Regions from separate parts of the Bacillus sp. C28GYM-DRY-1 genome, predicted to be linked through region 1. Evidence: riboswitches for the same ligand, from Rfam matches in the RefSeq annotation. Region 1 holds a riboswitch; each other region holds the start of a gene.
The links. Region 1 has a riboswitch for thiamine pyrophosphate ahead of thiC (phosphomethylpyrimidine synthase ThiC). Riboswitches for the same ligand answer to the same signal wherever they lie in the genome.
Positions count from the first base shown of each region.

Region 2: another riboswitch for thiamine pyrophosphate. It lies ahead of Q3W56_RS05505 (YkoF family thiamine-binding protein); the one in region 1 lies ahead of thiC (phosphomethylpyrimidine synthase ThiC).
Region 3: another riboswitch for thiamine pyrophosphate. It lies ahead of Q3W56_RS00335 (acetylornithine deacetylase); the one in region 1 lies ahead of thiC (phosphomethylpyrimidine synthase ThiC).
Region 4: another riboswitch for thiamine pyrophosphate. It lies ahead of tenA (thiaminase II); the one in region 1 lies ahead of thiC (phosphomethylpyrimidine synthase ThiC).

Region 1 is NZ_JAUMKF010000032.1:1,111-6,658, forward strand. Features, by position in the region: tRNA gene Q3W56_RS19525 (tRNA-Thr) at 1-7, shown strand, start outside; tRNA gene Q3W56_RS19530 (tRNA-Tyr) at 29-113, shown strand; tRNA gene Q3W56_RS19535 (tRNA-Trp) at 119-192, shown strand; tRNA gene Q3W56_RS19540 (tRNA-His) at 217-292, shown strand; tRNA gene Q3W56_RS19545 (tRNA-Gln) at 302-373, shown strand; tRNA gene Q3W56_RS19550 (tRNA-Gly) at 423-497, shown strand; tRNA gene Q3W56_RS19555 (tRNA-Cys) at 503-573, shown strand; tRNA gene Q3W56_RS19560 (tRNA-Leu) at 581-669, shown strand; tRNA gene Q3W56_RS19565 (tRNA-Leu) at 948-1,029, shown strand; gene Q3W56_RS19570 (sporulation protein) at 1,114-1,890, opposite strand; gene Q3W56_RS19575 (hypothetical protein) at 2,035-2,232, shown strand; gene Q3W56_RS19580 (Type 1 glutamine amidotransferase-like domain-containing protein) at 2,612-3,304, shown strand; TPP riboswitch at 3,373-3,481, shown strand; gene thiC (phosphomethylpyrimidine synthase ThiC) at 3,613-5,385, shown strand; partial or broken gene Q3W56_RS19590 (FbpB family small basic protein) at 5,505-5,548, shown strand, end outside.
Region 2 is NZ_JAUMKF010000003.1:313,501-319,048, reverse strand. Features, by position in the region: gene Q3W56_RS05535 (hypothetical protein) at 85-243, opposite strand; gene Q3W56_RS05530 (MerR family transcriptional regulator) at 437-769, shown strand; gene mgtE (magnesium transporter) at 812-2,167, opposite strand; gene Q3W56_RS05520 (hypothetical protein) at 2,185-2,307, opposite strand; M-box (ykoK) riboswitch at 2,398-2,565, opposite strand; gene Q3W56_RS05515 (transcriptional regulator SplA domain-containing protein) at 2,678-2,815, opposite strand; partial or broken gene Q3W56_RS05510 (PepSY domain-containing protein) at 3,074-3,184, opposite strand; TPP riboswitch at 3,341-3,453, shown strand; gene Q3W56_RS05505 (YkoF family thiamine-binding protein) at 3,549-4,157, shown strand; gene Q3W56_RS05500 (ECF transporter S component) at 4,154-4,753, shown strand; gene Q3W56_RS05495 (ABC transporter ATP-binding protein) at 4,740-5,548, shown strand, end outside.
Region 3 is NZ_JAUMKF010000001.1:63,897-69,444, reverse strand. Features, by position in the region: gene Q3W56_RS00340 (YlmC/YmxH family sporulation protein) at 111-356, opposite strand; gene Q3W56_RS00335 (acetylornithine deacetylase) at 439-1,719, opposite strand; TPP riboswitch at 1,807-1,909, opposite strand; gene Q3W56_RS00330 (ABC transporter ATP-binding protein) at 1,921-2,715, opposite strand; gene sigG (RNA polymerase sporulation sigma factor SigG) at 2,868-3,650, opposite strand; gene sigE (RNA polymerase sporulation sigma factor SigE) at 3,789-4,508, opposite strand; gene spoIIGA (sigma-E processing peptidase SpoIIGA) at 4,571-5,500, opposite strand.
Region 4 is NZ_JAUMKF010000003.1:132,199-137,746, reverse strand. Features, by position in the region: gene thiS (sulfur carrier protein ThiS) at 1-116, opposite strand, end outside; gene thiO (glycine oxidase ThiO) at 116-1,225, opposite strand; gene tenI (thiazole tautomerase TenI) at 1,209-1,826, opposite strand; gene tenA (thiaminase II) at 1,804-2,511, opposite strand; TPP riboswitch at 2,593-2,701, opposite strand; gene Q3W56_RS04425 (monovalent cation:proton antiporter family protein) at 2,763-4,607, opposite strand; gene prpE (bis(5'-nucleosyl)-tetraphosphatase PrpE) at 4,841-5,548, shown strand, end outside.

The sequences.
Region 1 (5,548 bases):
GCCGGCACTGTTTTTCAAAACTTAATGTGGAGGGGTAGCGAAGTGGCTAAACGCGGCGGACTGTAAATCCGCTCCCTCAGGGTTCGGCAGTTCGAATCTGCCCCCCTCCACCATTTATAGGGGCATAGTTTAACGGTAGAACAGAGGTCTCCAAAACCTCCGGTGTGGGTTCGATTCCTACTGCCCCTGCCAAATTTATAACATCTTGAGATTATGGCGGTTGTGGCGAAGTGGTTAACGCACCAGATTGTGGCTCTGGCACTCGTGGGTTCGATTCCCATCAATCGCCCCATATTATCATTGGGCTATAGCCAAGCGGTAAGGCAACGGACTTTGACTCCGTCATGCGTTGGTTCGAATCCAGCTAGCCCAGTCTCACTTTTTATAATAAATTGCATATGATGTATTAAGTCCCTTTAAATGCGGAAGTAGTTCAGTGGTAGAACACCACCTTGCCAAGGTGGGGGTCGCGGGTTCGAATCCCGTCTTCCGCTCCAATTACGGCGGCATAGCCAAGTGGTAAGGCAGAGGTCTGCAAAACCTTTATCCCCGGTTCGAATCCGGGTGTCGCCTTTCTTTTGCCGGGGTGGTGGAATTGGCAGACACACAGGACTTAAAATCCTGCGGTAGGTGACTACCGTGCCGGTTCAAGTCCGGCCCTCGGCACCAATTTTACTTACATGGTAAGTTCAATTGGTGTTTGTGTTTTATCAATTTAACGAATCATATAAATGATCTACCTGTGTAGATCATTTTTTTATTACTTTGATTTATGCAGCTAAGTTATGTTTAACACGTGATCATAAAGCTGCTTGAGTCATTAGGTTTAGTTAAGTCTCTTAATAATTTTTATTTTATATTTCCATAAAAACTTTTTTAAAATACGTTGACACTTTATAAGATCCATGATATATTTATATTCGTCGGTTAGATACGACGTAAAACTTGCCGGTGTGGCGGAATTGGCAGACGCGCACGACTCAAAATCGTGTTCCTTCTGGAGTGTCGGTTCGACCCCGACCACCGGTATACTGAAAACCCGTTTCTTATACAGAAACGGGTTTTTTTATTAAAGAAAAGGAGCCTTCATTAATTGTGGCTCCTTTTTATCATTCACTCAGCGTATTGGTCTATGATCTCTTCTAGTACCTCTTTAAGCCCTTCTGCATCTTCAAGCTCTGATTGGCTGAAGCGGACACGTACGAGCTGTTCTCCGTCATTATACATCTCTTCAAACCATCCTCGCAGGCCTCTTGCCCTGCGGTCGACCTCGAAAATCATATCTAAACCGTCATCGTCTAAAAGGAAAATAAGCTCTAGTTCATTAAGCATCTGACGATAGTAGCCTGATGTCGGAACGAACTCAAATTCTTGAACGAACGGTAGGCGGCGTTGGAAGTAAGGTGCTTGTTCGCAATCTGCTTCGTTAAGACGGAAGCCTAGGTTTTCGATGGCTTCTAGCACACTTTCAACCCAAGGATGCGCTTCAACGAAAATGCGGTCATGGTCGGACTTATCAATACCGCCTTCGATATCAAGGTCTGTTACCACGGCGACCTCTACTTTCCCAACAGTGATCGGCGTATCAAGAGGCAGAGTGAATGAGAACGGGAATTGATGCTCTTCTCCAGGCTGAATCGTAAATGAACCAGTGACCCGGAAAGAATGAATTGTAGTGTATTTCCGATGCTCTTCATCGTCTTTTACAATGACGTACCGTGTATTAAGCTGTAAATCAATATAGCGGATGTCCTGAGCAATTTTTCCGCCTTTGACATGGACAGTTCCCCGTATTTCTTCTCCTGGATAATATGCGTCTTTCTCTAAAATTGTATCTACTTTTGCAGCACCAATACCGGCACTTGCCGCAAGCTTTTTAAAAAATGACATGTTAGATCTTCCCCTTTTTCTTTATCTCAACAGATATACGTAAAAAGGAGGAAAAAAGATTCGTTTGATTCATACTTTTTTCCTATGATTTGTCAGGCCTAGGGACAGACTAAGAATAATACTGAAAGCAAAGGAGCGGATGAAATGGACAAAGAGAGTATGGTTGCTGATGAATTGCACAGAATGTTTTTGGCTGGTGAGCTGCAAATCACGGTAGAAGAGGATATAAACAATATTTCCGAAAGGCTAAGAAACGGAGATCTCAGTTTAGACCGATTAAGCGGTGAAGACGCGTTTATAAAAGAAACAGTAAACGAGGCTTTAAGAAGAGTGGAGCAATAAAGGAGAAGAGACGGTCTTTCATAAACGAGAGACCGTCTTTTTTTATGACCTTTTTACAGTTCTCTACAGGATATAAGCGAGTCGATTTGAAATGGTTTATCTAGGATCAAGCCTTTTCCAACAGGAGTTCTGACAGTTCTCCATACAGATAAACAGCTGCATCTAATTGATCATGCAATGTCTTCGGAGGTGAGAGTTCGAGGTTGCCGTTATCGCGGCGGTATACTTGTTAATGTATTTTGTTGTTAAGAAATTAAGAGCAGTTGAAGGTACGTCTATGGCGTTAATTGGATCAAAGACATTGTTCAAGGGCCTTTATTTTCTTGCTTCTATACAAAATGCTATAATGAATAACAAATTTTTGACGGGGAGTGGGAGTATGAAGCAGATTATTGCAATGGGCGGCGGGGGTTTTTCGATGGAGCCGGAAAATTTGTCCCTCGATCAATATATCATCAATCAATCAGACCGGAAGTCGCCTCGCGTTTGTTTTTTGCCGACGGCGAGTGGTGATTCCCAAAACTATGTTCAGCGGTTTTATGATGCATTTCAAACACTGGATTGTGTGCCGTCTCATTTATCCTTATTTAAGCCACCGACAACAGATTTACTTTCTTTTGTTATGGAACAGGATGTAATGTATGTTGGCGGGGGAAATACGAGGAATATGCTTGTGCTGTGGAAGGAGTGGGGGCTGGATCTTATTCTCAGGGAGGCATGGATGAACGGTGTGATTCTAGCGGGATTAAGTGCCGGTGCGATCTGCTGGTTTGAAGAAGGGGTGACAGATTCAGCCGGACCGCTAACTAGTATGAAAAGTTTAGGTTTGTTGCAAGGAAGTTTTTGCCCTCATTATGACGGTGAAAAGGACCGAAGGCCGATATACCACCAGCTGATATCTAATGAATTCCTGAGTGATGGCTATGCTGCGGATGATGGAGCGGCTCTCCATTTCATAAATGATCAGCTGTTTCAGACAGTTAGTTCAAGACCGGGTGCAAAGGCATATCGGGTGATGGTGGCTGAACATGAAATAGCTGAAATCCCGCTGCCTGTCAAATATTTAGGGTGAATTGGCTGAATATTATCTAAATTCCTCTTTTTTTTTGATTGATTTCATGTTAAGATGAGTCAGAAATCAATAGTTACTGGGGGTGCCCGCTTTTCGGGCTGAGAGAGAAGGTAAACTTCTTAACCCTTTGGACCTGATCTGGTTCGTACCAGCGTGGGGAAGTAGAGGAATTGTTTTTATTATTGTCGTGTGGGCAATAGTATGTTTCTTTCTGACTGTAACCGGGTTCATTCATTTGAATCCGGTTTTTTGTGCTGGTTATGGGCTTGATTTTGTCCTTTCAAACGAAGAGAGGGGAAGGATAAGTAATGCAAAACAATTCAGTGCAGCAAGCCAACATTTCCATTATGTCGAGTTTTTCGGGGAGTAAAAAAGTATACGTGGAGGGTTCTTCCTCGGACATCCAAGTGCCGATGAGGGAAATCGCCTTAAGTCCGACGACAGGTTCGTTCGGTGAAGAGGAGAACGCGCCTGTACGTGTCTATGATACAAGCGGACCGTATACGGACCCTAATGTGACCATTAATATTCAAGAAGGACTAAAGCCGCTCCGCCAAAAATGGATCACAGGGCGCGGCGATGTTGAAGAATATGAAGGACGGGCTGTCAAACCAGAAGATAACGGTTATAAAAAAGCAAAACCAAATGTAAGCTACCCAGGACTAAAGCGGAAACCGCTGCGGGCGAAAGCGGGCCAAAATGTCACTCAAATGCACTATGCCAAAAAAGGAATCATTACACCTGAGATGGAGTTTATCGCAATCCGCGAGCATGTGTCTCCCGAATTTGTCAAAAATGAGGTAGCAAGCGGCCGGGCGATCATTCCTTCAAATATTAATCACCCTGAGAGTGAACCGATGATTATCGGCCGGAATTTTCATGTGAAGATTAATGCGAATATCGGAAATTCAGCGGTTACGTCATCCATTGAAGAAGAAGTGGAAAAAATGACGTGGGCCATCCGCTGGGGAGCGGATACGATGATGGATCTTTCTACCGGAAAAGACATTCATACGACGCGAGAATGGATTATTCGCAATTGCCCTGTGCCTGTGGGAACTGTTCCGATTTATCAGGCGCTTGAAAAAGTAAACGGCGTAGCGGAGGATTTAACGTGGGAGATTTACCGTGATACGCTGATTGAGCAGGCAGAGCAGGGAGTGGATTATTTTACGATTCATGCTGGTGTTTTGCTGCGGTATGTCCCGCTAACCGCAAAACGGACAACTGGAATCGTGTCACGCGGGGGAGCGATTATGGCGCAGTGGTGTCTGGCTCATCATCAGGAAAGCTTTTTGTATACTCATTTTGAAGAAATCTGCGAAATCATGAAAACGTATGATATTGCTTTTTCTCTTGGGGATGGTCTGCGTCCCGGATCAATCGCTGATGCCAATGACGAAGCGCAGTTTGCTGAATTAGAGACGCTTGGAGAGCTGACGCAAATTGCCTGGAAGCATGATGTTCAGGTAATGATTGAGGGACCGGGGCATGTGCCGATGCACAAAATCAAAGAGAACGTCGATAAACAAATGGACATTTGCAAAGAAGCGCCTTTTTACACATTGGGGCCTCTGACGACAGATATTGCACCGGGCTATGACCATATTACTTCAGCAATTGGAGCGGCGATGATCGGCTGGTATGGGACAGCAATGCTTTGTTATGTAACGCCGAAGGAGCATTTGGGGTTGCCAAATCGTGATGATGTTCGTGAAGGAGTCATTACATATAAAATTGCTGCGCACGCGGCAGACCTTGCAAAAGGGCATCCCGGAGCGCAAATACGGGATGATGCGTTATCGAAAGCCCGCTTTGAATTCCGCTGGCGAGACCAGTTTAATCTATCTCTTGATCCGGAAAGAGCACTTGAATATCATGATGAAACCCTGCCGGCTGAAGGAGCAAAAACCGCTCACTTTTGTTCAATGTGCGGGCCGAAGTTTTGCAGTATGAGAATTTCTCAGGATATTCGTGATTATGCGAAGGATAAAGAGCTTAGTGAATGGGATGCCATTCAAGAAGGAATGAAAGAAAAAGCTGAAGAATTTGTGAATCAAGGCAGCAAGCTGTATAAATAAAATTGACAGGCAAATTGGAATACGTTTTAAGTTTAAATATAGCTAATATATTTACAGTATTTGCTGATCGTGAAGCCAAAGGCTCTTATGTTTTAGATAAGGGCCTTTTTTGTATGTAAAAGGAGGGGAGAAAACGACTCAGGACGCGAAATACATATGGGAA
Region 2 (5,548 bases), on a different contig from region 1:
GTCCTCCTTCATTTTGAGGTATCCTATATACAAGATACTCTTTTTAAATGAACGTGGTATGAATCTAATGTAAAGAATTTATGTCTACGAAGATTTTCGGTATAATCCGTTTTGAACCGATCTTAATAATTGAAAAGCATGTTCTCCGGCAAGCTGCATAAACGTCTCCAACATTTCATCACGCTTGATATCCAACTCTATAATTTCTTTTGCCAGCGAGACCGCTTTTTCTTCTTCCTCCATGATTATCCTTCCTCCTCAGTTATTCGTTACATATAAGATAAAACGTGATTGTGTGTTACGCATTATTCTTGTTAATTTTTCTTCCGTGTTTTTTCAAAAATCTTCTATTTGATGTTAGAAAATATGACAAGCGTCAGGTTTTTTCGCTTTGCTTTTTATATACTATTATCAAAAGACATCCAGGGGTGGAAAAATGGCCACAGAAGATCATTCTTATAAAGACAAAAAAGTGATTTCAATCGGGATTGTGAGTGAATTGACAGGATTGTCCGTAAGACAGATCAGGTATTATGAGGAACGAAAGCTCATTTATCCGCAGCGTTCATCAAGGGGAACGAGAAAATATTCTTTTGCTGATGTGGAACGGCTGATGGATATTGCCAATAAGCGTGAAGACGGCGTACAGACGGCAGAGATTTTAAAGGATATGCGCAAAAAAGAGCAAATGTTAAAAAACGATCCGCAAGTGCGGAAAAAAATGCTGGAGGGGCAGCTTAATGCTCACTTTCGGTACAAAAACCGTTAAATGAAAAAGTCCGACTCGCTATTGAGACGGACTTTTATTATTTTATAATGAGTGTATGAATGCAGTGGCAATGCCAAAGTAAATTATTAAAGACAAAATATCGCATAACGTTGTAATCAGCGGTCCAGAAGCGATCGCCGGGTCTACTTTTAGCTTATGCAAAATAATAGGGATAATTGTACCTGACATCGTGCCGATAATTAAAGTGAAGAACAGTGAAGAAGCGACAACAAATCCCAGCACCGCGTCCCCCTGCCATAAAATAGAAATGATTGCAATTAGCACTGAACAAACCGCTCCGATATAAATACTTGTTCTGAATTCCCGGAAAATCAGGCGCATAATCGTTTTTTTGTTCAATTCTTCTTTAGACAACCCTCGGATGACAACCGCAAGAGATTGTGTTCCTGTATTTCCTGTCATCCCTGTCACCATCGGCATGAAAAACGCCAGCGCAACAACCTGCTGCAGCGCATCTTCAAAATTACTGATAATGCTCCCAGAAATCAGTCCGATAAACAAGAGTAAAATCAGCCATGGCAGGCGCCGATACGCCGCCACGTATGCCTTTGTGTCAAAGGTGATGTCTTTACCTGAAGCGGCAAATTTTTCGTAGTCCTCATCAGCTTCCCGAATGACGACGTCGATAATATCATCGACCGTTACAATACCGACAAGCACGTTGTTTTCTTCCACAACCGGGATGGCCAAGAAATCGTAACGTTCAATCAGGCGGGCAACCTCCTCCTGATCCTGAAGAGCGTCTGCTGATATGACGCGGGTAAACATTAGATCCTGCACCTTTTCTTCAGGCTCGCCCAGTATTAAATCTCGGTAGGAAAGTACGCCAACCAGCTGTTTGCTTTCATTGATGACGTATAAGTAGTTGATCGATTCAGCTATTTCAGCAAAGCTTTTCAATTTGACGACCGCGTCTTTTACCGAATAATGCTGAGGAATCCATACATACCGGTTTGTCATCATGCGCCCCGCTGTGTCAGCCGGATAATTCATCAAGAGCTGTACAGCTTTTGACTCTGACGCTTCCATGCTGGACAAAAGCTGTTCCTTCAGTTCCTCATTCATTTCTTCTAGCAATTGAGCGAGATCATCGTTGTCCATTTTGTTCATCGCAAGTGTTGCTTTTGTTTTTCCAACTTTATTTAAGACGGCAAGCTGGTATTCGCGTTCCAGCTCCCCAATCATATCAGTGATATCATCTACAGTTAAATATGATAAATAGCGGGCGCGGTGTTTTTCTGGCATTTCCTTAAAAATAAATGCCATATCATAGGGCTGAAGCTCATCAATAACGCTTCTGAAATCCTTAATTTTCCCGTCTCGCAATAAAATAATAATGCGTAAAATGAGTTCGTCATAGGTCATGTTTTGAATCATCGGGACTCGTACCTCCTCTACGGAGACGTGCCGGCCTCGCCTGAAGGTGCGGCAGATCGTCTCCTCATCGTGTAATCAATTGTCTTGCTGTCATAGTATATGGGTACCTCTTCAGATTGACTCGAATGGGGAGAATCCATACTCCGCACCTCCTTTAATCAGTTTCGTTTTCAAGGCATAAAAAAAGCCTTCGGGATTGAAGGAGAAAGAAGCACGGCAAAAAAGCGTGCGAGCGCCTTCAGTCGTAGAGCTTTAGCACTGTATGGCATAGGATTTAATCATCCAGCTGCGTTAAAAATCACCTTATGTCGATGATTTCTGTTGACCCATTGGCGTCTTTGGACATTTTTGGGCAGCAGCGTATCTCCATACAGGAGCCTCACCTAACGAAGTTCTTAATTGAATTGACACACTGAGATTACAGAAAAAAACAAGCTGTGTCAACAAAAAAAAGTAATTAATGTGTTTTGTTTTCATCACATTTACGGAACAAAACAAGGGCCTAAGCCCTTATTCTGTTGTTTGCGTCTCATCATCTTCAGAGAGCAAATGATATGTTTCATGAAGAAATAAAGCGTACTCTCCTTCCTTCGTCGGATGAGGGACGTATTCAGCCTGATTGATGTATTGCTCCTCTTTCTTTTCCATGCGTTTTTCGCCTCCTTTTCTACTTAGATTGTCCAAAAGAAGGCTTTCTTATCATGAAAAACCCCCGCTGCTAACGGGGGTTCCAGATTGTAGACAAAGTCCTAAAACGCTTTTTTGTTTTAGGATTTTGTCATCTTTTCAGCATGATTGAAAACCCTTGAAGTCTAGGAAGGACGAGCATTGGAGCGAATTATGATTCGTGAGCACCAACGCGCAGGACTGACAACGAATGCGACGGTTTGCGGACACGCTGAATGATTAGTCTTCTATATCCTGCTTAACGATCCGTCCATCCTTTGCGGAAATGTCAAATTCCGTCTCAATGCCTTGTTTCGTTTGGATCTCAATTTCGTAGATGTAAGCGCTGTCGGTCTGGCGTTTTTTTCCTCACCTTCCACAATTAATAGGTTCCCTTTTTTTCCAAATCCGACCATCCTCTCCTGTCCCTATATGAAAAAAATGATTTCATTGTTTACAAAATGATTGTTATCATCTATTATGATGTCAAAATAAAAAATTGTATATGGAAAGCACTAGGGGTGCTGTTTTTGGCTGAGATAAAGCGTGCAAACACGCGCTTTGATCCCTTATGACCCGATCTGGATAATACCAGCGTGGGGAAGTGCAGGTTGACCGAATGGTGTATTTTTTTGTGCGCTTAATCGATCTATGACTGCATATTCCCTTAGAATATGCAGTTTTTTATTTTACTAAAAAACAGGAGGTCGGAGAAATGGATCATATTTGTGGTACAAGCAGAATCGCCGGTTTTCGGTTCTCTTTATACCCGATGACGGATGATTTTATCAGTGTGATCAAGTCAGCGCTGAAAAAAACTGACACATCTAAGGTTTGGACGAAAACAGATCATATCAGCACGGCCTTGCGCGGATCGATTGATCATGTATTCGATGCTGCCAAAGCCATTTACCTTTATGCGGCGAACAGCGAAAAACACATCGTCATGAATGGCACGTTTTCCATCGGATGCCCGGGCGATACACAGGGAGATACATATCTTTCCGCAAGCAATAAGCGTGTCAATGAAGATGCCGTCCGAAGCCTAAACGCAGAAGCCCCTTGCCAATTTGCGCTTTATCCGATGAATGAGCCGGATTATATGGGCCTTATCATGGAAGCTCTCGATATTGCTAAAGCAGAAGGCACCTTCGTACAAGGCATCCATTATGCGAGTGAGCTTGACGGGGATGCGCATGACGTGTTCAGAACACTGGAGGCCGTTTTCCGCATGGCTGAACAGCAAACAAAACACGTAACCATGACTGTGAATCTCTCGGCTAACAGTCCATCAAGAAAAAAACAGAAAGCAGGGATAAAATGAAAAGCTGGAAAGTAAAAGAAATTGTCATTATGTCCGTTATCAGTATCGTTTTTGCCGTTGTTTATTTATTATTCACGCATTTCGGAAACGTACTTGCAGGTATGTTTGGGCCAATCGCCTATGAACCGATTTACGGCATTTGGTTTATCGTTTCTGTCATCGCCGCGTACATTATTCGAAAACCAGGTGCGGCGCTTGTTTCTGAAATCATTGCCGCTCTCGTTGAGTGCCTGCTGGGAAATCCGTCTGGCCCGATGGTCATCGTCATCGGCATTGTTCAAGGCCTCGGGGCTGAGGCTGTATTTCTCGCGACGCGCTGGAAGGTATACTCTCTTCCTGTCCTTCTGCTGGCAGGAATGGGATCTTCAGTAGCCAGCTTTTTCTATGATCTCTTTGTTTCTGGCTATGGTGCCTATTCACCAGGTTATCTTCTTATTATGCTTGTGATCCGTCTGATTTCCGGCGCGTTGCTTGCCGGGCTGCTCGGAAAAGCAATCAGTGACTCTCTTGCTTATACGGGTGTGTTAAACGGAATGGCACTCGGAAAGGAACTGAAAAAGAAACGGAAGCGGGCATCAGAACATGCAAGCCTTTAATGAGCTCCTGACGGTTGACCAGCTCAGCTTCTCTTATGAAGAAGACGAGAAACCGGTGTTTCAAAACATTTCGTTTACGCTGCAAAAAGGGGAATGCGCTTTACTGCTAGGGCCGAGCGGGTGCGGAAAAAGCTCCCTCGCCCTTTGTTTAAACGGTCTTTACCCGGAGGCTTGCGACGGCATACAGTCCGGTCATGTATTTTTATTTCAAAAGCCGGTCACTGGCGCTGAAACCTCCGAAACGATTGCTCAGCATGCCGGGGTGGTCTTTCAGGACCCGGATCAGCAGTTTTGCATGCTGACGGTTGAGGACGAAATTGCTTTTGGGCTGGAAAATTTGCAGGTTCCGAGAGAAGAGATGACGGAGAAAATTGATGCCGTATTAGAAAAATTGCGTATCAGCCATTTAAAAGAAAAAACAATATCAGCACTGTCAGGAGGACAAAAGCAGAAAGTGGCTCTTGCCTGTATTTTGGCGATGGAGCCTGAGCTTATTATGTTAGATGAGCCAACTTCTTTGTTAGATCCCTATTCAGCTCGGGAATTCGTTCACATGATGAAAGATCTTCAGCAAGAAAAAGGCTTCAGTCTCCTCGTCATTGAGCACCAGCTTGATGAATGGACGCCTTGGATTGAGAGAACAATCGTGCTGGACAAAGCAGGCAAGAAAGTGCTCGATGGCCGGACGAAAGATCTATTTCAGCACGAAGCGAAGACCTTAAAGCAAATGGGGATCGCGATTCCAAAAGTGTGTGACCTGCAGGAAAAACGCCGTATGCCGTTTACATTATCAAA
Region 3 (5,548 bases), on a different contig from region 1:
TTACCACATCTTTCTGCATTCGTTGAGCGCCGATTTGCATAATTTCTAAATGAAATGTGCCGGAAGAATCCAGACTTCCGGCATTTGCCAATCCGCTGCAGACGAGCAAGTTATGCATGCGGTTCATTTAATCGGACTAAGATTACATCTTCCCCGATTTTTACTATATTTCGCCATGGAATGACCAATTCCTCTTCTTTTCCAAAAAACCCAAGCACTTTTCCATTTCCACCTAGTATGATCGCCTGAATTTTGCCAGTGGTTACATTGATATCTATATCACCAATGCTCCCCAGCTTTTTTCCGTTTGAGACATTGACGACATCCTTCACTTGAAATTCTGAAATGCTGATCATTCCATCACGTCCTTTTTCCGTCCTTTTTTCAAGTATATGAACGGGCAGGCTGAACCTTGTCAGCAAGAAGAAATTTTCATGGTCACTGTTCTTTTTTTCGGCTGCACCAGCTGATGATAAAATTGAGCATAATTTTCGTATAATCGACCAGTTGCTCAATCGATACCTCCTCGTTCACGGAGTGTGCATTATGCAGATCTCCAGGTCCGTAAATCACGCTTGGAATGCCTGCATTATACAGCCATCCTCCGTCTGTAACGGATTGAGAAACGTCAATAACCGGACGCTCCCGTTTCACTTTCTCATGAGACGCTGTAAGCGCTGATACGCCTGGATGGCCAGGGTCAACTTCCAGTGCCGGAAAAATTTCTCCCCTGTCTTCAATCATAGATGAGCCTCCCCACTTGAAGACAGGGCGGTTTTCCCTAAGCCAAATATCACTGTCACTCAGTCGGTTAATATAATCTTCTATTTCCGCTGCCACTTGTTCATGAGTTTCATTAGGGTAAAAATGGACTGTGATCCACAGCCTGCACTCATCCGCTATAAAAGCCGCATGTCTGCCGCCTTCTATGACAGCCGGATTAATCGTATTTGTGCCTGGTTTAAAACCGGGATAACTTTTCATGATAGACCAGTGGCGCTCCAGTTCCCCGAGTCCCGCAATGATTTTTGCCATTTTTTCAATTGCGCTTGCTCCGAATGTTCCTCCGCCTGCGTGAATCATATTCCGCCTCGTCCCATCATGAAACGTTTGACTGCTTTTGATTTCAATCCAGCCTGTAATAACACCGCCTTGACCTTGAATATGCATATCGCTCGTATCCGCGACAACTGCAAAATCAGCATGATAGCCCCTCTTGCAGCATTCAAGCGTCCCGGCTTCTCCGACTTCCTCCCCGATTACCGATTGCAGAATCAAATCACCAGGAAGTTCAATGTCGGCTTCACGAATCAATTTTACCGCAAACAGCACACATGCCATTCCGCCTTTCATATCAGAAGCGCCTCGTCCAATTAAGAGGCCGTTTTTTTCAATTGGATGAAACGGATCATGCTCCCACTCCTCATCCTCTTTCACCTCTGCCACATCTACATGGCCATTGATGATCAAGCTATAATGACCTGCTGAATCTGTTCCCTTTAGTAACCCTACAACATTGGGATCTCCTGGGTACACGTCCCATTTATCAATTGAGAATCCCATTTCATTTAAAAACCCAGCAATCCAAGACTGAATGCCGTCGGTATTTCTTGCAGGCGGAGCAGGAGTTTTATAGGAAATCAGCGTTTTTGCTAGCTGAATAAGCTCCTCCTTTTGATCTTCCACCTTTGTTAACAGAGACTCTATTTGTTGATTCAATGCGATCCGCTCCTATTCTTTAAAATCAAAGAAGCCGTTTCAAATGTTATGAAACGGCTTAATAAAAACAAACAGAGTCCTATGTACTCCGTTTTTTCACCGCTTCCCTCCGCTGGCATGATCCAGATCAGGTCAAAAGGGTTAAGACAAATGTCTCTCTCAGCTTCGCAAAGCACCCCTAGGATGATCGATATGTGTTTGTCAGGCATTCGTTATTGGCTCAGCTCTTGTTAAAAACGGCCGATCCTGATTCCATAATACATGGATTGGCGTATCAAAAAAAGCGGAAAGGATTTGATCAGTAAGCATTTCCTTTATTTCTCCCGATTTAAAGACCTCTCCCTGTTTTAACAAAAGGGCTTTGTCAAAGACCGGCAAAATTTCTTCCGCATGATGAGTCACGTAAAGGATCGATGGCGCATTTTCTTTATTGGCAATGTATGTAATCGTGTCTAACAGCTTTTCCCGGGCAATAAAATCCAGCCCTGTGACCGGTTCGTCCAGTATCAGCAGCTCCGGATCGGCCATAAGCGCTCTTGCAATCAAGGCTCTTTGTTTTTCTCCTTGAGAAAGGGTTTCATAGCGGCGGTCGGCATATTCAATTGCTCCCAAGTCATCTAACAAACCAATGGCTTTTTCCCTGATTTCTGCACTGGGTGTTTCATATAATCCAATTGAAGCGTAAGCTCCGCTCAAAGCAATTTCAAATGCTGAATCTGCCGGATAAAATTTTTGCTGAAGAGTCGCTGAGACGAGGCCAATTTTCCGTCTAAGTTTCTCTCCAAGCTCCGTTTTACCAAATTGATGGCCAAGCACCTGCATCTCGCCCGATGTTGGAAAATAATATGAGCAAAGCATATTTAACAAGGCTGTCTTCCCGGCTCCATTCAGTCCGTAAAGCACCCAATTTTCTTTTTCTTCCACCTTCCAATGAATATCTCTCAGTATCCATTTTCCATTCCGCTTTAATGAGACATTGTCAAGTTGCAAAATCATTGTGGTCCTCCTCTTCACTACCCTTTATAATTATTTAAATTTTCATAAAACTTTGTACGAACTAGGATACCTTATTTTTCCCAAAACGTAAACCGCCTGCAACCAATAGAAAAGCCTTTAAAACACAATCGTTTTAAAGGCTTTCTATTTCATTATTGATGAATATTTTTATTCATTTGTTTGATAGCCGCTTTTTCAAGTCTGGACACCTGCGCTTGAGAAATACCGATTTCCTCGGCTACTTCCATTTGAGTTTTCCCTTGGAAGAATCGCTTTCTCAAAATCATTTTTTCCCTATCATTCAGCCTTCTCATGCCCTCTTTTAAAGCCAGCTCTTCAATCCATTGTGAATCTTTATTGCGCTCATCACTGATTTGATCCATCACAAAGATCGGGTCTCCGCCGTCGTTATAGATCGGCTCAAATAGTGAAACCGGATCCTGGATGGCATCCAGCGCAAATACGATTTCCTCATGCGGTACTTCAAGAACTTTTGCAATGTCTTCTGCAGTCGGCTCCTTGCTTGTCTCACTGATTAACCGCTCTCTTACTTGAAGTGCCTTATAAGCGATATCCCGGAGTGATCTTGAGACACGGATCGGGTTATTATCGCGTAAATACCTGCGGATCTCTCCGATAATCATAGGTACAGCGTATGTTGAAAACTTAACATTGTGGCTTAGGTCAAAATTATCAATGGATTTCATTAGTCCGATGCAGCCGACCTGAAATAAGTCATCAACATACTCTCCTCTGTTATTAAATCTTTGAATGACACTTAAGACAAGACGTAAGTTCCCGTTTACAAGCTTTTCTCTTGCTGAATCATCGCCTTCATCCTGCAGCTGCCTAAACAGCTTTCTCATTTCTTCATTCTTGAGTACTGGTAATTTGGAGGTATCCACCCCGCAGATTTCGACTTTATTTCTCGACACTTTTTTCCCTCCCTACAGGAGCTGCTGTACAACGTTAAGTATCTCCTCGGGTGGGAAAAATATGCACTGCACTCAGACCGAAAAATAGTCATTATTGGGAAATCCTTGTAGAATCAAGGGATTACCCGCAAAAAATTTTTACACCATTTTGTTGAATTCTTTTCGCAATCTTTTAATGATTCGTTTCTCAAGACGAGAAATATAGGACTGGGAAATCCCCATCATATCCGCTACATCCTTTTGGGTCTTTTCCTCCTCGCCGACAAGACCAAAACGGAGTTCCATGATTTGTTTTTCCCTCTCATTGAGCTGTTCAAGCGCTTTTTTCAAAAGCTTTTTATCTACGTTAGCCTCTATGTCTTTTGTGATGATGTCATCGTCAGTGCCAAGCACATCAGAAAGCAAAAGCTCATTGCCGTCCCAATCAATATTTAGCGGCTCATCAAAGGAAACCTCTGAACGGATTTTGTTGTTTCTCCTTAAATACATCAGGATTTCGTTTTCTATACAGCGGGAGGCATAGGTCGCCAGCTTGATTTTCTTTTCTGGATTGAACGTATTCACAGCTTTGATTAATCCGATGGTACCGATGCTGATTAAATCCTCTATATTAATTCCCGTATTTTCAAATTTACGGGCGATATAGACGACGAGGCGCAAATTACGTTCAATCAAAATGGCGCGTGCCGCCTGATCGCCGTTTGGGAGCTTCATTAACAGAACCTGCTCCTCATCTTTAGATAATGGAGGCGGCAGGGCTTCACTCCCACCTATGTAATAGACTTCATCACTTTTCAGCCCAAGTTTCATCAGCAGCTTATACCAGAGGTGCGTCAATCGCAATTTCAGTTTTTTCATCTTCCTCTCCCTTCTAAATGTCACGTCGTTTGAGTATGATAAGTAACGGACATTTGAGAACATTATGAAACGTGTTTGATGGCCTTGCCCGAAAGCATTTTCGGATGAATAATTGCGTCAAACTCTCCATCTGCCGATAGCTGTGTTGTGCTGATGCCGATTAAGCATTTATCTGCAGAAACCATATCTTCTTTTGTTATAATCGTTACGTGATCCGGTTTAACGCATAGTAAAAATTGATTTTGCTGACCTACTCCCCTGTATGGAATCAGCCTCAGTTTATCTAAAAAGCGAAATGAATCATCGAGTTGTTGGATGGCTTCCAATGGATCTGTGTTTCGAATAATTGTCGTTTCGGCTGCTCCGAAAATCGGTTCCAGTTTATCAATGTGAATAATCATGACCGGCGTTTTAGTAAGCGGATCGTACAGCTGATTACCGGAATCAATCAGCCCTCTGACATGAAGCGTTTGGCCGCCCAAATCAGCCTGTACGCTGACGCGTTCCTCATATTGAATGTTTTTTGTTTCAACATCTTCAATTCTTCTCTTAGAAAAAAACCATAATGCTGGAAAGCCAGCAACAATAAACAACCAGCTGATCGGATCTCCAAACCCAGTTTGATTGGTAATCATGACACCGTTTTGAACAACAGAATTTGACTGCAGCAAGGAATGGGCTCCGATTATTCCTCCCCCCATTAAAAAAGTCGCAAAATAAAAGGAAAACAAATTTTGAAAGAAATAGCGGAATCTCTTAAAGCCAAATGTCACCATCACAATAACAACTGAAAAAGCCAGCTTACCTGCCGGATGTTCAACGATCGGCGAAAAAGGAGTAAACATCAAAAGGACAATACTTGAACCGATGAACGCTCCGCCTATCAGTCTTCTTTTTTTCACATGACGTTTTAAAATAAATGCCGTGAGCAAAAGTAAAAGTGCATCAAAACAAAAGTTTAACAGCCAAATGACATCTAAATAGATTTTCACATCTGACTCCTTTCCTTCTTGCATCACGCTGTTCCCCTTCTTGTTTCA
Region 4 (5,548 bases), on a different contig from region 1:
TCTTTATTTTTTTCAACAATAACGATTTTATTTTCAAGCTGATAAGACGCCAGCAGGTCTTGAATTGTACCTGTGTCTTTCTCCCACTTCACTTCTTTACCGTTCAGCTGTAGCATCATATCTGAACCGCCTCCTTGCGATCAATTCGGAATGCGTGCAGCCAGTCTTGATTGACCTCTTTATTCATGATGAGATCACCAATCAAAGCGCCCGTTGCAGGAGCAAGCAGAATCCCATTTCTGAAATGGCCTGCCGCGAATAAAATACGGCTGTCCTCAGGGTGTCTGCCGATGTACGGTTTCCCATCCTTTGTTCCCGGCCGCAGTCCCGCCCAAAAACGATCCACCTTCATATTCTGAATGGCAGGCAGCATCGTTTTTGCTTTTTTCATAACTGATTCCAGTCCGCCAAGATCCGGTGCTTCACTCCAGTCACCCGGCTTCATCGTCGCGCCGACAACCAGTCTGCCGCTTTTTCTCGGTACGATATAGCAATGGTCATGGTAAAGTGTTTTTGTCAGCGGTATCTCATCATTCCAAACAGACAGGCACTCCCCTTTTACAGGGAAAAATGAATTGTTCAGCCCGAGCTGTTTAAAAAACCTTCCGCTCCACACCCCGCTGGCGACAACGACATGATCTGCCCATACATTGCCATTCGGCGTCTCAATGGACAGCGCTTCACCGTCACGTTCGATTTGCAGGACAGGAGTATGCTCAAAAATCTCCGCCCCAAGCGCTTTTGCTGCTTTCGCATATGCCTTACAAACAAAATAAGGCTCAACATGCACATCATCCTGAATAAAGGCTGCCCCGAAAATGTCAGCAGACGCATACGGCTCATTTTCTAAAACCTCTTCTTTTGTAAGCCAGCTGACAGAATCCAAGTCGTCCATTTTCCTCAGCCGCAGCATATCTTCTTCAGAAAACGCAAGCTTAAACATACCGCCGTTATGCTGTCTGATATCAATACCGGATAATGCGTAAAGCTCTTCTCCAAGACCTTTGTACATACGCTGGCTGTGCATGGCAAAGTCAAAAAACGCGTCTCGCTCCTCGCACTCGGCATGGGCGCCCAGCATTCCGGCAGCGGCACTTGTTGTTCTGCCGCCCATTATGCCACTTTCAAACAGTGCGATGTTTTTGTTTACCTTTGCTACATGATAAGCAATCGCGGAACCGATAATTCCGCCTCCAATGACAACTGCTTCATAATGCCTTTTCATAGCGCATCTCCTTTAGCTTGCGGGAATATCGTCTGGCAGCTTCCAAAGGGTCCGCGGAAGAAAAAATTCCCGACATGACTGCAATACCTTCTGCTCCTGCACGCTTTACGTCTCTTAATCTGTCCGGCGTCATTCCGCCGATCGCAATAACCGGGATGGAAATCCGCTGTTTGATATCTGACAGCAATGACACACCTCTGCCTTCAAGGCCCTTTTTACAATCCGTTTCAAACACATGGCCGAACAACACGTAGTCAGCGTCTTCCTTTTCTGCTTGAACCGCTTCCTCAAGTGAATGCACCGACCGGCCGATATGAAGGTGAGGAAATCTGGCTCTGACCTGCTTCGGCGAAAAGCTGCTGCTCGGCAGCTGCACACGATGAATCGTAGAAAAAAGCGCAATATCCACCCGCCCATTCATGACCAGCTTTCGTTTATCAACACCGCCTTCAGAAATAAGCCCGAGCAGTTTCAAAATGTCGGCTGCCGATTTTGACCGTTCCCGAATGTGTATAAAATCAACTTCATTACGAATAGCTATGATTGCTCTGGCTAACTCTTCAACCGGCTTGCAGTCATCAGTTATGGCGTGAAGCTCCAAATTCCTCCACCTCTTTTATGCCGCGGTCGGACCAGCCTTCTTTTCGGTAGGCCATTCCCCAAAATTGATATTCATAGAAGCTGGAAATAACAAAATTCTCTTTCATCTTGGCGCGCACTTCATCTGTGCTGTTTTCCGCCAGCTCATCAAACCGATTGATTTGCTCTTCGACCTGCTGTCTGAACCAGTCACCGCCGTATGTGCCGATCCACTTCTGATAAATCGGATGCCCCGGATCACAATGCAGCAATTTCTCCCCAACTTCGTAATAAAGCCAGTAGCATGGCAGCAGGGCCGCTAAGATCTCAGCAAAATTCCCGCTCAAAACCGAACGGTACATATGGGATGTATAAGAGTATGCCGTAGGAGACGGCTTAAACGCCTTACGCTCTTCCTCACTGATTTCCAACAGCTCCGCAAACTCGCGATGAAGCGCCATTTCCGCCTCATATGTACCTTGAGCGTGGCTTGCCATCCGTCCCGTTGTATAAAGGTCCTTCGCATAAGCGGCGCCAAACGATTGCACCTTCGCAAAATGCGTTAAATAATAAGAATCCTGAAGCACGTAGTATTTAAAACGATCAATTGGAAGCGTTCCGTCACCGATTCCCTGAACGAACGGATGGACAAAGCTCCCCTCCCACCATTCTGCGGCTGCACTGCGGCATTCTTCTGAAAACTTCACACGTCATTCCCCCTGTCTGATAAATAAAAAAACCACTTTCCCGCAAGGAAAAGTGGTTTGGAATTGGCATAGTTAAATAACACAAATACCGCTCCACTTCCCTACGCAGGTCTGAACCTGTTCAAGTTATGAGGGTCTAAAAGTCACACTTTTATCTCAGCCCTTAAAAAGGACACCCCTAGTGGTAATACGAATACATATTGAATTGTTCTGCACCTCTATATTAACACGAATCCCTATTTGGTCAAGGTTTATCCTTCTAATGTTTTCTTAAGCTCCGTTACGTACCCGCGAGATCCGGTAACAATTAAGCGGTCTCCCAGTTTCAGCCTTGTGTCCCCATGAGGAACGATGCTATCAACACCTCTGAAAATCCTGACAAAGATGACGTCGCCTGTTAAAGGGAATTCCCGCAAAATCACACCGTCGTAAGTGCTATTATCCATATTAATTTGATACAGCGAAGACTCCTGGTTCGTGAGGAGCCTCATGACTCCAGGCGCTTCTATCAGTGCGCGAAGCAGTGTTTTTGTTGAAAGCAGAATAGAAAAGATACTGATTCCCTGCTCCTTCAGAGCTGCTTCATTTTCCGGTGATCCTACACTGGCAATGACTCTCTCTGTGCCTTTTTCTTTTGCAAGTAATGCAATGTCCGCATTCATGTCTTCATTCCCTGTCGCCACAACGAGGATATCCGTATCAAAAATGCCGAGTGATTCAAGCGTCTCGTGTTCATAGTCAGAAATCGTTTCGATAGTAAATACTGACTCTGAAAGCTTTTCCTCCGCATTCTCTTGGTAGACGTGTACAACACGCACATCATACTCTTCCTCCGGCAGTTCAAGAGTAACAGGTAATGTCATTTGGTTTGCACCGATAAACGTAATCGTCTTTTTCTCCTCCGGCTGCTCCTCCCGTTTGTACAACTTTTTAAAGAAGACCGGCGAAAAAATACTTGCAATGACGGCTACTAACGTCAGTGCTCCTGACATATTTGCGCTGATCACGTGAAGCTGCTCGCCGATTGTCGCAGCGGCAATCACGAGCGAAAGCGTTGATGTCAGCAGGAAACCAGATGCCAAAACGGTTCGGTTATCATACCACTTCCTCAAGTACAAAACAGGAAGGATTTTGCTTACTAACAGCGCCAGAAGCAGAAGTGGAATCATGATTAATATTTTCGGGTCTTGGAAAAGGGTCCATATATCCAGCTTCACACCGACCATCACAAAGAAAATCGGAATTAAGAACCCGTAGCCGAATGAATCCAGCTGCTGAACAAGTTCTTTGTTTGGCGAAAGAAGGGAAACGAGAACCCCTGCTAAGAAAGCGCCGAGAATATTTTCTGCCCCAAGTGATTCAGACAGGGCAACAAGTACGATAATTAACGTAAAAATCGCGCGCGTTCCGATCTGGATCGTCCCTTTTGACATGGATTGAACAAAAGAGCGATGTTTGAAGACACGGCCGAAAAAGTAAAGCACCACTCCGGCTGCAAACAGGATCATCAGGAGCCACATGTTTCCGCTGTCCTCTCCGTATAAAGAAGAAAAAACAGCAAGAAGAATCATCGTAGCCAAATCAGCAATAACAGCAACGAGCAAAATAATCTGCCCGATATTTGAATTCATGATCCGTTCTTCTTTTAATGTTGGTACGACAACGCCTAATGAAATCGTTGAAATAATAAGCGTCATTAAAAATGCATTTTCGATAAATCCTGCCAAGACGAACCCATAGGACAGCAGTAATGATAAAATAAAAATACCGCCAAATATAATGGATGCCGCAGCAAACGTATTAGGCGCTTCTTTGCCGTTCGGCATAAGCTGCTTTTTCTTTCCTTTCTCAAACGATGAAAAATCAATTTCAAGCCCGCTTAAAAACATTAAAAAGATAAATCCGAGCATAGAAAGCGTCTGGAGCCATGTGTCACCCTCCACAACTAAATTAAGGCCGCTTTTTCCTATGATCAATCCCATAATGATTTCAGCAACAACAACCGGGATGCTGAGTTTAAACCGATGCAAAAGGATGGGTGTCAAAAATGCAACGATAAGTACAACAACTAAAGATGCGACAGATGTATGCGCCATAATTAGAACCTCCTTTTTAGATCAGGGTTATACCAGTTCTTAATCAAAGAACAAAACCTCAAATTTTAAAAAAACATAACGCGATTTTAACAAGGGTGATGATAAAAAATAAAGTAATATGGTCTAAATCCTGTTTAGAAAATGATTCTTCTATAATTTGCACATAAAAGCTTGTGATGACTCACAGTACTTTGCATCATAATAATTAAAATCATTGGTAAGGAGGATGCCGCATGGCTTACGACATAATCAGCGATATTCATGGCTGCTATGACGAAATGACTGCATTAATCCAAAAGCTTGGCTATACGATCAAAAATGGAGTACCTGAACACGAGGAAGGGAGGATGCTTGTTTTTGCCGGTGATTTAACCGACAGAGGACCCAAATCGATAGAGGTCATCCGCTTTGTAGCGGGCGCTTACGACAAAGGCGCTGTACGTTATGTCCCGGGAAATCATTGCAATAAGCTGTACCGCTACTTAAAAGGAAATCCGGTGAAAGTGATGCACGGTCTCGAAACAACAGCGGCAGAGCTTGAGGAACTTTCTAAAGAAGAAAGAACAGCAGTCAGCGAACAGTTTATGAAGCTATACGAAACAGCGCCGCTTTACGACATCTTACATAACGGAGAATTAGTTGTCGCCCATGCTGGCATAAAGGCTGACGATATCGGCAAATATACCCGCAGGGTGAAAGACTTTGTGCTTTACGGTGATGTGACGGGCGAAACGTATCCGGACGGCAGACCCGTCAGACGTGATTGGGCGGCAGCCTATAACGGCAAGGCTTGGGTCGTATACGGCCATACACCTGTGAAAGAGCCTCGGAAAGCCAATCGCACCATCAACATTGATACAGGCTGCGTGTTCGGAAATAAACTGACAGGCTTTCGCTTTCCAGAAATAGAAACCGTCTCAGTTCCAAGTTCCCTGCCTTAT